One region of the Streptomyces sp. NPDC057010 genome, then DNA from elsewhere that is predicted to be linked to it. Evidence: predicted binding sites of a transcription regulator. Region 1 holds the regulator's gene; the other holds the start of a gene.

Region 1 (5,674 bases):
GAGGTCCCGATGACCGACGACGACGTGCACGCCGACCGCTACCTGATCGCCGACGAGGTCATGGAACGGGCCGGGTACTCCTGGTACGAGGTGTCGAACTGGGCCACCTCGGAAGCCGGCCGCTGCCTGCACAACGAGCTGTACTGGCGCGGCGCCGACTGGTGGGGCGCCGGCCCCGGTGCCCACTCGCACGTGGGCGGGGTCCGGTGGTGGAACGTCAAGCACCCCGGCGCCTACGCGGCCGCCCTGGCGGAGGGCCGCTCCCCGGGGGCGGGGCGCGAGCTCCTCTCCGCGGAGGACCGCCGGGTCGAGCGGATCCTGCTGGAGCTGCGCCTGGTCGACGGGGTCCCGCTGTCCCTGCTGACCCCGGCGGGCCTGGCGGCTTCCGGCCGCGCCCTGGCCGACGGCCTGCTGGAGACGGCCCCGTACGAGGCCGGGCGCGCGGTCCTGACCCTGCGGGGGCGGCTGCTGGCGGACGCGGTGGTGCGGGACCTGGTGGACTGATCACTCCCGGGAGTGAATCGCTGCGAAGTGGGGCGGGTGCGGCCTAGCCTGTTCGTAGCCTTCTGTCGCAAGCCCGGCGGCAGAAGTGGAGGGCACGGAGATGACCGCTGTGGACGATCGCCGGATGACCGAGTACTTCGAGAGCTTCGAGGCTCCCGAAGGGTTCAAGGTCGAGCTCCTCAGGGGGGAAATCGTGATGATGGCCGGGCCGGACGTGGTCCACAACCTGATCGTCTTGTTCGTACAGCGACAGATCCCCATGGATCGCTGGTACCCGCTCCAGACGCAGGACGTGGACATTCCGGCGGAATCGTCCGAGCCGCAGCCTGACCTCGTGGTCCTCCCGATCGAGGCAGCGCCGGAGTCGGGCCGTCTGCTGCCCGCCGGGGCCCTGGCGATGGTGGTCGAGGTCGTCTCCAAGACCAGCAAACTGCGCGACTACGTGACCAAGCGCTCCATCTACGCGGGCGGCGGCATCCCCGCCTATCTGATCATCGACCCCTTCCAGGCCAAGTGCGTGGTGCTCACGGAACCCTTCGGTGCCGGAGAAGAGGCCGACTACCGGAACGAGTGGACCGGCAAGTTCGGTGAACCGGTACCGCTCGACGTTCTCGGCGTCACGCTCGACACCACCGAGTTCAGCACCCTGCCGTAGCCCGGTCAGGGCGCCGTGACGAAGTCGATCAGCTCCTCCACCCGCCCCAGCAGGGTCGGCTCCAGATCGCGGTACGAGGTCACCCGGGACAGGATGTGCCGCCAGGCGGCCCCCGTGTTCTCGGGCCAGCCCAGCGCCCGGCAGATGCCCGTCTTCCAGTCCTGGCCGCGCGGGACCGCCGGCCACGCGCCGATGCCCAGCGCCGACGGCTTCACCGCCTGCCAGACGTCCACGTACGGGTGGCCCACCACCAGGACGTCCGGCGAGGTCACCGACGCCGCGATACGGGATTCCTTCGAGCCGGGGACCAGGTGGTCCACCAGGACGCCGAGGCGGGCGTCCGGGGCCGGGCCGAACTCCGCCACGACCGCCGGGAGGTCGTCGATGCCCTCCAGGTACTCCACCACCACGCCCTCGATGCGCAGGTCGTCACCCCAGACCCGCTCCACCAGCTCGGCGTCGTGCCGCCCCTCGACGTAGATCCGGCCCGCCCGCGCCACGCGCGCCCGGGCGCCGGGGACTGCGATCGACCCGGAGGCGGTGCGGGCCGCGGCCGCCGGCGCCCGGGACGGGCGGACGAGGGTGACGACCGCCCCCTCCAGCAGGAAACCCCGCGGCTCCATCGGGAACACCCGCCGCTTGCCGAACCGGTCCTCCAGGGTCACCGTGCCCGCCTCGCAGGCCACCACCGCGCCGCAGAAGTCCGTACCGGCCACCTCGACCACCAGATCGGGTTCGGCCGCCACCTCGGGCACGGCCTTGGGGCGCTTCCGCTGCGGGGTCAGGTCGGGGGAGTACTCGCGCATCCGGCCGACACTAGGAGAGCCGCGGCCGTCATGCCCCCGACACGCCGAAACGGGCCGCCAGTGTGGCGCGTTGCGCACGCACGAAGCCCGCGTCGACCACCGCTCCGTGACCCGGCACGTACAGCGCGTCCTCCCCGCCCAGCGACAGCAGCCGGTCCAGGGCGGCGGGCCACTGCCGGGGCACGGCGTCCGGGCCCGCCTGCGGCTCCCCGGACTCCTCCACCAGGTCCCCGCAGAACACCGTCTCGCGCTCGCCCGGCACGAAGACGGCCAGGTCGTGCCCGGTGTGCCCCGGCCCCACGTTCGCCAGCAGCACCTGCACCCCGCCCAGCTCCAGCGTCCACTCGCCCGACACCAGGTGCTTCGGCGGCACCAGCAGGTCCACCGCCTCGGCGGCCTCGGCCTCCGCCAGGCCGTGGCGGACCGCGTCGCCGCGCAGCTCCTCGGCGCCCGTCGACAGCAGGGCGTCCAGCCCGACCGCGCCGTAGAACTCCGCGCCCGCGAAGGCCGCTCCGCCCAGGACGTGATCGAAATGGGCGTGCGTGAATGCGATATGGGTCACGTGCCGGCCCGTCAGCCGCTCCGCCTCGGCCCGTACCGCGGCGCCCTCCCGCACGCACGAACCGGGATCGACGAGGAGCACCGAGTCGTCCCCCACCACCAGTCCCACCGTGCAATCCCACACCGGAAGCCGCCTTCGGCCGGTCCGCCCGGTCAGCCGTTCCCAGCCCGCCTCTTCCCAACGCACGTCCATGCCGCGACGCTACCCTGGCGGGCCTCCCTTGCCAGGGTCTGACTACCCGGCCGTACACTGAGCGGGGGATCTCTGGCACTCGAACGATCAGAGTGCCAGTCGACAGGCAGCGAACTAGGCAACGGACCAGCTGGAGGTGTGCGCGATGCTCAGCGAACGCAGACTCGAAGTGCTGCGCGCCATCGTCCAGGACTACGTCGGGACGGAGGAGCCGGTCGGCTCCAAGGCGCTCACCGAGCGGCACCGTCTCGGCGTCTCGCCCGCCACCGTGCGCAACGACATGGCCGTGCTGGAGGAAGAGGGCTACATCGCCCAGCCCCACACCAGCGCCGGCCGGATCCCCACCGACAAGGGCTACCGCCTCTTCGTCGACAAGCTGGCGGGGGTCAAACCCCTGTCGTCGCCCGAGCGCCGGGCCATCCAGAACTTCCTCGACGGCGCCGTCGACCTCGACGACGTCGTCGGCCGCACCGTGCGGCTGCTCGCGCAGCTCACCCGGCAGGTCGCGGTCGTCCAGTACCCCTCGCTGACGCGCTCCACCGTGCGCCACGTCGAGCTGCTGTCGCTGGCCCCGGCCCGGCTGATGCTCGTCCTGATCACGGACACCGGGCGCGTCGAGCAGCGGCTGATCGACTGCCAGGCACCCTTCGGCGAGGCCTCGCTCGCGGACCTGCGGGCGCGGCTCAACAGCCGGGTCGTCGGCCGCCGTTTCACCGATGTCCCCCCTCTCGTCCAGGACCTCCCCGAATCCTTCGAGGCCGAGGACCGCGGCACCGTCTCCACCGTGCTCGCGACGCTCCTCGAAACCCTGGTCGAGGAAGCCGAAGAGCGGCTGATGATCGGCGGCACCGCCAATCTCACGCGCTTCGGACACGATTTTCCCCTGACGATCAGGCCGGTGCTCGAAGCGCTGGAGGAGCAGGTCGTGCTCCTCAAGCTGCTGGGCGAGGCCAACGAGTCGGGAATGGCCGTACGGATCGGGCATGAGAATGCCTACGAAGGACTGAACTCCACGTCCGTGGTGTCGGTCGGTTACGGTTCGGGCGGCGAAACAGTCGCCAAGCTCGGCGTGGTCGGACCGACCCGCATGGACTACCCCGGAACGATGGGAGCGGTACGCGCAGTGGCACGTTACGTCGGACAGATCCTGGCGGAGTCGTAAGTGGCCACGGACTACTACGCCGTTCTCGGCGTGCGCCGCGACGCATCGCAGGATGAGATCAAGAAGGCGTTCCGGCGGCTCGCGCGCGAGCTGCACCCGGACGTGAACCCCGATCCCAAGACGCAAGAGCGTTTCAAGGAGATCAACGCCGCCTACGAGGTCCTCTCGGACCCGCAGAAGAAGCAGGTCTACGACCTCGGCGGCGACCCGCTGTCCTCCTCGGGCGGTGGCGGCGGCGCGGGCGGTTTCGGCGCGGGCGGCTTCGGCAACTTCTCCGACATCATGGACGCCTTCTTCGGCCAGGCCTCGCAGCGCGGCCCGCGCTCGCGGACCCGCCGCGGCCAGGACGCCATGATCCGCCTCGACCTGGAGCTGGACGAGGCGGCCTTCGGGACCACCAAGGACATCCAGGTCGACACGGCCGTCGTCTGCACCACCTGCTCCGGCGAGGGCGCCGCCCCCGGCACCTCCGCGCAGACCTGTGACATGTGCCGCGGCCGCGGTGAGGTCTCGCAGGTCACCCGGTCCTTCCTGGGCCAGGTCATGACCTCGCGCCCCTGCCCCCAGTGCCAGGGCTTCGGTACCGTCGTCCCGACCCCGTGCCCCGAGTGCGCGGGCGACGGCCGGGTCCGCTCCCGCCGCAGCCTCACGGTCAAGATTCCGGCCGGCGTCGAGAACGGCACCCGGATCCAGCTCGCGGGCGAGGGCGAGGTCGGCCCCGGCGGCGGCCCCGCCGGCGACCTCTACGTGGAGATCCACGAGCTGTCCCACCCGACCTTCCAGCGGCGCGGGGACGACCTGCACTGCACGGTGACGATCCCCATGACGGCCGCGGCCCTGGGCACCAAGTGCCCGCTGGAGACGTTGGACGGCATGGAGGAGATCGACATCCGGCCCGGCACCGGCTCCGGGCAGTCGATCCCGCTGCACGGGCGCGGCGTCACGCACCTGCGCGGCGGCGGCCGAGGCGACCTGATCGTCCACGTCGAGGTCACCACCCCGACCAAGCTGGACGCCCAGCAGGAGGAACTGCTGCGCCAGCTGGCGAAGCTGCGCGGCGAGGAGCGGCCGATGGGTCAGTTCGCGCCGGGGCAGCAGGGCCTGTTCAGCCGTCTGAAGGACGCCTTCAACGGCCGCTGACGGACACGGGATCCGATCACCGAGCCCGGCCGGGGGACGCCCCCGGCCGGGCTCCGTGCATCCGTTCCGGCCACGCCGGGAAGCGGACTATGCCAGGCGAATGCCGTGATTCGGTCCCCTGAGCGGGACATGGCACGATGCAGTCCATGTCCTCCGCACCGAACGGTCTCTCTCCCCATCCGATCGTGCAGGCTCCCATGGCGGGCGGCGCCTCCTGCCCGCCCCTCGTCGCCGCCGTGTGCGAAGCGGGGGCACTGGGGTTCCTGGCCGGCGGCTACAAGACCGCCGACGGCATGTACCAGGAGATCAAACGGGTGCGCGCGCTCACCCGGCGCGCCTTCGGCGTCAACCTCTTCATGCCGCAGACCGGTTACGTGGACCCGGCCGCCGTGGAGGCCTACCGCGGGCAGCTGGCCGGCGAGGCCCGCTGGTACGACGTCTCCCTCGCCGACGAGGACATCATCGGCACCAGCGACGACGGCTACGACGCCAAGCTGGCCATCCTCCTGGAGGATCCGGTCCCGGTCGTCTCCTTCACCTTCGGCTGTCCCGCGCCCGCGGCGCTCGCCGCCCTGCGCAAGGCCCGTACGTACACCGTCGTCACCGTGACCTCCGTCGAGGAGGCCCGCGCCGCGCAGGAGGCGGGCGCCGAC
Region 2 (5,674 bases), on a different contig from region 1:
CACCGATAGAGAGCCTGTCGCCGCCATCATTCGAGACTCTCCTGCACACAGTCGCGGAGATGGAGACGCCAGACGGCTTCAAGGCCGAGCTCATCCGGGGGAAGATCATCGTGTCGCCGTTTTCCAAACTGCGCTACTCCCGTCGTATGCGTCTGCTCCGCGCGCAGCTCCAGGCCCACGTCCCCGAGGGGCACTTCGCGGATACGTCACCCTTCCTGTTCCGGTTCCCGGCAGCGGAGCGCGGTTACGGACCAGGCCTGTACGTCGCGGACGAGGCGGCCTTCGAGGAAGAAGGTCTGCACGCAGACGCAGCGGCTCTGTCACTGGTCGGCGAGTTCACCTCCGTCTCCACCAAGGACGCGGACTGGAACGACAAGCTGGAGGTGTACGGCCTGCTCGTTCCCATCTACCTGGTCGTCGACATGCAGGATGCGGAGATCACCTGCTTCTGGGACCCCTCCCCGCACGGGTACCGCTCCCGTACGACGGTCTCGTTCGGCGAGCCGCTGTACGTTCCGAAGCCATTCGACTTCACGATCGACACGACAGGCTTCTGAAACGCCCGAGGGCGGCACCCCCACGGGGGGTGCCGCCCTCGTTCGAGAACAGCCGATCAGCCAGGGGCCGATCAGAAGTCCATGTCACCGCCCGGCATGCCGCCCGGAGCGGCGGCGGCCTTCTCCGGCTTGTCGGCGATGACGGCCTCGGTGGTGAGGAAGAGGGCCGCGATGGACGCCGCGTTCTGCAGGGCAGAGCGGGTGACCTTCGCCGGGTCGATGATGCCCTCGGCGATCATGTCGACGTAGTCGCCGGTCGCGGCGTTCAGGCCCCAGCCGACGGTCAGGTTGCGGACCTTCTCCACGACGACGCCACCCTCGAGACCACCGTTGACGGCGATCTGCTTGAGCGGGGCCTCCAGGGCGAGCTTCACGGCGTTGGCGCCGGTCGCCTCGTCACCCGAGAGGTCCAGCTTCTCGAAGACGGAGGAGGCCTGCAGCAGGGCCACGCCACCACCGGCGACGATGCCCTCCTCGACGGCCGCCTTCGCGTTGCGAACGGCGTCCTCGATGCGGTGCTTGCGCTCCTTGAGCTCGACCTCGGTCGCGGCACCGGCCTTGATGACGGCCACGCCGCCGGCCAGCTTCGCGAGGCGCTCCTGGAGCTTCTCGCGGTCGTAGTCCGAGTCGGAGTTCTCGATCTCGGCGCGGATCTGGTTCACGCGACCGGCGACCTGGTCGCTGTCACCGGCACCGTCGACGATGGTGGTCTCGTCCTTGGTGATGACGACCTTGCGGGCGCGGCCCAGCAGGTCCAGGCCCGCGTTCTCGAGCTTGAGGCCGACCTCCTCGGAGATGACCGTGCCACCGGTGAGGATGGCGATGTCGCCGAGCATGGCCTTGCGGCGGTCACCGAAGCCCGGGGCCTTGACGGCGACGGACTTGAAGGTGCCGCGGATCTTGTTGACGACCAGGGTCGACAGGGCCTCGCCCTCGACGTCCTCGGCGATGATCAGCAGCGGCTTGCCGGACTGCATGACCTTCTCCAGGAGCGGCAGCAGGTCCTTGACCGAGCCGATCTTGGAGTTGACGATCAGGATGTACGGGTCGTCGAGAGCCGACTCCATACGCTCCATGTCGGTGGCGAAGTACGCCGAGATGTAGCCCTTGTCGAAGCGCATGCCCTCGGTGAGCTCCAGCTCCAGACCGAAGGTCTGGGACTCCTCGACGGTGATGACGCCTTCCTTGCCGACCTTGTCCATGGCTTCGGCGATGAGCTCGCCGATCTGGGTGTCGGCGGCGGAGATGGAGGCCGTGGAAGCGATCTGCTCCTTGGTCTCGACATCCTTCGCCTGCTCCAGCAGGGCGCCGGAGACGGCCTCGACGGCCTTCTCGATGCCGCGCTTGAGGGCCATCGGGTTGGCGCCGGCGGCCACGTTGCGCAGGCCCTCGCGGACGAGCGCCTGGGCGAGCACGGTCGCGGTGGTCGTACCGTCGCCGGCGACGTCGTCCGTCTTCTTGGCGACTTCCTTGACCAGCTCGGCGCCGATCTTCTCGTACGGGTCCTCGAGCTCGATCTCCTTGGCGATGGAGACACCGTCGTTGGTGATCGTGGGCGCGCCCCACTTCTTCTCAAGGACGACGTTGCGACCCTTGGGGCCAAGGGTGACCTTGACGGCGTCGGCGAGCTGGTTCATGCCACGCTCGAGACCGCGCCGGGCCTCCTCGTCGAACGCAATGATCTTGGCCATCTGAAGTGGTCCTCCCGGACAGCGGTGGATTGCTCCCAGGACCGCGCCCGCGCCCGCGACGGACGGCCTGCGTGCCCGGCGGTTCCTTCCCGCCGGACCCTGCGGGCCTCACCGACCCGGTCCTCGTTCAGTAGCACTCTCACCTGGAGAGTGCTAACGCCAATGATTAGCACTCGACCCCCCCGAGTGCAAGCGGCTTGGGGGAACACCCCAGTGAACACACCGGCGACGCGCGAGGGGCCCACATCCCGTGTCCAGGATGTGGGCCCCTCGTACGTCTTGAATCAACGCTGTCGCGTCGGCGGTCGATCGCGCCAGGACTAGCCGATGGCGAGCTTGACCATGTCCGCCTGCGGACCCTTCTGGCCCTGCGAGATCTCGAACTCGACCCGCTGACCCTCTTCAAGGGTGCGGTACCCGTCCATCTGGATGGCGCTGTAGTGGACGAACACATCCGCACCACCGTCGACCGCGATGAAGCCGTAGCCCTTCTCCGCGTTGAACCACTTGACGGTGCCCTGAGCCATGCCTAACTCCCCTATTACTGGCCCTTGCGCGGGAGCGCACTTCGCGTTCCCGGGTCAGAACTTGCGTCGGAACGCGTCGACCGAGGCTGAATGTATCTGCGCCGGTGCTGTCTGCAACAGGTCAATCCGACGAGAATTCTGGACACACGGATACATTGAAATAGAGTGAAAATTTGGCATATTCCAGGGCAACTCGGGCCCGGCATATCGCGCCAAAGCCCCATACCGCACTTGCACATTGACCCGATGTCGACCCTCACACGGCCCGTTCATATGCGGCGGGCAAGAACAGCGGAGGGGACTTCCCCAACTCTACCGCGCCCAATCAAGCAGAATTGCCCCCTCCGCTTTTAGCGGAGGGGGCAATTCTGGTTTGCGCGTGTCACCCGGAAGGTGATCAGCAGCCGCCCGCGACGGCCGGAATGATCGAAACGCCGGCGCCGTCCGGCGTCGCCGCCTCCAGCCCGCCCTCAAAGCGCACGTCGTCGTCGTTGACGTACACGTTGACGAAGCGGCGCAGCTTGCCCTGGTCGTCCAGGACGCGGGCCGCGATGCCCGGGTGGTTCTTCTCCAGCGACGCGATGACCTGGGCCAGGGTTTCGCCCTCGGCGGGCACCTCGGCCTGGCCGCCGGTGTAGGTGCGCAGGATGGTGGGGATGCGGACGTTGACGCTCATGGCGCTACTGCCTTTCCGGTGTGCAGGGGAGGGTCAGGCCAGGCCGGCGGCGCGGAACGCGTCCAGGCTCGGGCGGATGGTGGCGGTCTGGCCGCTGTCCGCGGCCACCGCCTCCAGGGTCTTGAGGCCGTCACCGGTGTTCAGGACGACGGTGGTCAGCGTCGGGTCGAGCTGGCCGTTCTCGATGAGCTTCTTCGTTACGCCGACGGTCACGCCGCCCGCGGTCTCGGCGAAGATGCCCTCGGTCTGCGCGAGGACCTTGATGGCCTCGACGACCTGCTCGTCGGTCACGTCCTCGACGTAGCCGCCGGTGCGGCGCGCGATGTCCAGGACGTACGGGCCGTCCGCCGGGTTGCCGATGGCCAGCGACTTGGCGATGGTGTTCGGCTTCTGCGGGCGGACCACGTCGTGGCCGGCCTTGAAGGCGGTGGACACCGGGGAGCAGCCCTCGGCCTGGGCGCCGAAGATCTTGTACGGCTTGTCCTCGACGAGACCGAGCTTGATCAGCTCCTGCAGACCCTTGTCGATCTTCGTGAGCTGGGAGCCGGACGCGATCGGGATGACGATCTGGTCGGGGAGCTGCCAGCCGAGCTGCTCGCAGATCTCGTACGCGAGGGTCTTGGAGCCCTCGCCGTAGTACGGGCGCAGGTTGACGTTGACGAAGCCCCAGCCCTCGCCCAGCGGGTCGCCGATGAGCTCGGAGCAGAAGCGGTTGACGTCGTCGTAGTTGCCCTCGATGCCGACCAGGTCGCCACCGTAGACACCGGCCATGACGACCTTGCCCTGCTCCAGGTCGTGCGGGATGAACACGCAGGAGCGGAAGCCGGCGCGGGCGGCCGCGGCGCCGACGGCGCCGGCCAGGTTGCCGGTGGAGGAGCAGGAGAGGGTGGTGAAGCCGAAGGCGCGGGCGGCCTCGACGGCGATGGCCACGACGCGGTCCTTGAAGGAGTGCGTCGGGTTGCCGGAGTCGTCCTTGACGTAGAGCTTGCCGGTGACGCCCAGCGCCTTGGCCAGGTTCTCCGCGTCCACGAGTTTGGTGAAGCCGGGGTTCAGGCTCGGCTTGTCGGCCACGTCCGCGGGGACGGGCAGCAGCGGCGCGTAGCGCCAGATGTTGTTGGGGCCGGCCTCGATGGCGGCGCGCAGGGCCTCGGGGTCACCGGTGGGGAGCTCGTAGGTGACTTCCAGCGGTCCGAAACACTCGACGCACGCGAAGATGGGGCCGAGCTCGAAGCGGGTGCCGCACTCGCGACAGGAAAGACCCGTGGCGGGTCCGAGATCAACAGAGGTGGCGACAGTCTGTGCAGCCATGATGGCGAGGCCCTTTCTCCTCATCTTCCCCATGGCGCACTTCGCCATGAGACGGAATTGGCACCTTCCCTAGCCGGGGACCTCGCGGGGGTGCGTCCAAGACGCATCGCGAGAACCGACTGGAGGGTTGCCGGGGCTTCAACGGGCCGTGTCCCTCTGCCCCTCTGGATGAGCGGTATGGCACCGGCACACGCGCTCTATGGCGCGCCGGTGCGTTTGTGCGCGAGGACCCCCGGCATGCGGTGGTCCTTCGCGTTGTTCAAGACTGTAACCGAAGGGCCGGGCGGTTGAGACAGCCGTCCGAACCGCGAGATGGATCTCTTTTCGGTCAAACCGACCAAGCCACAGGGAGTGCTCACAGTGCTGGAAGAGGTGGAGCGCTGGCTGGCCGTCCGCTCCTGGGCAGCCGCCGACCGACCGCTCGACCAGCTGCTGGAACGGAAACGGGCGGCTGGGACCACGGTCAGCGTGGTGCTGCCCGCGCTCGACGAGGAGGCGACGGTCGGTGAGATCGTCGAGATCATCCGGCGTGAGCTGATGGAGGGACCGCCGGCCCCGCTGGTCGACGAACTGATCGTGATCGACTCGGGCTCCAGCGACGCTACGGCGGAAGTGGCGGCGAAGGCCGGCGCCCGCGTGGTGCACCGCGACGAGATACTCCCGCGGATCCCGGCACTGCCGGGGAAGGGCGAGGTGCTGTGGCGCTCCCTGCTGGCGGCCACCGGGGAGATCGTCTGCTTCGTCGACGCCGACCTGCGGGACTTCTCGGCCTCCTTCGTCTCCGGGATCGTGGGGCCGCTGCTGACCGATCCGGAGGTGCAGTTCGTCAAGGCCATGTACGACCGCCCGCTGGGCGAGGCCCCGGGCCAGGGCGGGCGGGTGACGGAGCTGGTGGCCCGTCCCCTCCTGAACCTC

Evidence for each region. Region 1 encodes HrcA, which represses chaperone genes, less so after heat shock. Its sites were predicted from a motif close to TTNGCACTCNGNNNNNCNGAGTGCNAA; they were not measured.
Region 2: a site for HrcA is predicted at 2,415-2,441, ahead of groL (chaperonin GroEL). Genes of this name have one in related genera too.

Annotation. Positions count from the first base shown of each region.
Region 1 is NZ_JBHUSC010000050.1:3,158-8,831, reverse strand. It holds gene hemW (radical SAM family heme chaperone HemW) at 1-504, shown strand, start outside; gene ACFTXQ_RS29610 (Uma2 family endonuclease) at 605-1,159, shown strand; gene ACFTXQ_RS29605 (DUF3097 domain-containing protein) at 1,165-1,965, opposite strand; gene ACFTXQ_RS29600 (MBL fold metallo-hydrolase) at 1,994-2,719, opposite strand; gene hrcA (heat-inducible transcriptional repressor HrcA) at 2,865-3,881, shown strand; gene dnaJ (molecular chaperone DnaJ) at 3,882-5,021, shown strand; gene ACFTXQ_RS29585 (nitronate monooxygenase) at 5,168-5,674, shown strand, end outside.
Region 2 is NZ_JBHUSC010000034.1:9,062-14,735, reverse strand. It holds gene ACFTXQ_RS24935 (Uma2 family endonuclease) at 60-557, shown strand; gene groL (chaperonin GroEL) at 629-2,248, opposite strand; gene ACFTXQ_RS24925 (cold-shock protein) at 2,569-2,775, opposite strand; gene ACFTXQ_RS24920 (MoaD/ThiS family protein) at 3,173-3,451, opposite strand; gene thrC (threonine synthase) at 3,485-4,759, opposite strand; SAM riboswitch class I at 4,777-4,934, opposite strand; gene ACFTXQ_RS24910 (glucosyl-3-phosphoglycerate synthase) at 5,120-5,674, shown strand, end outside.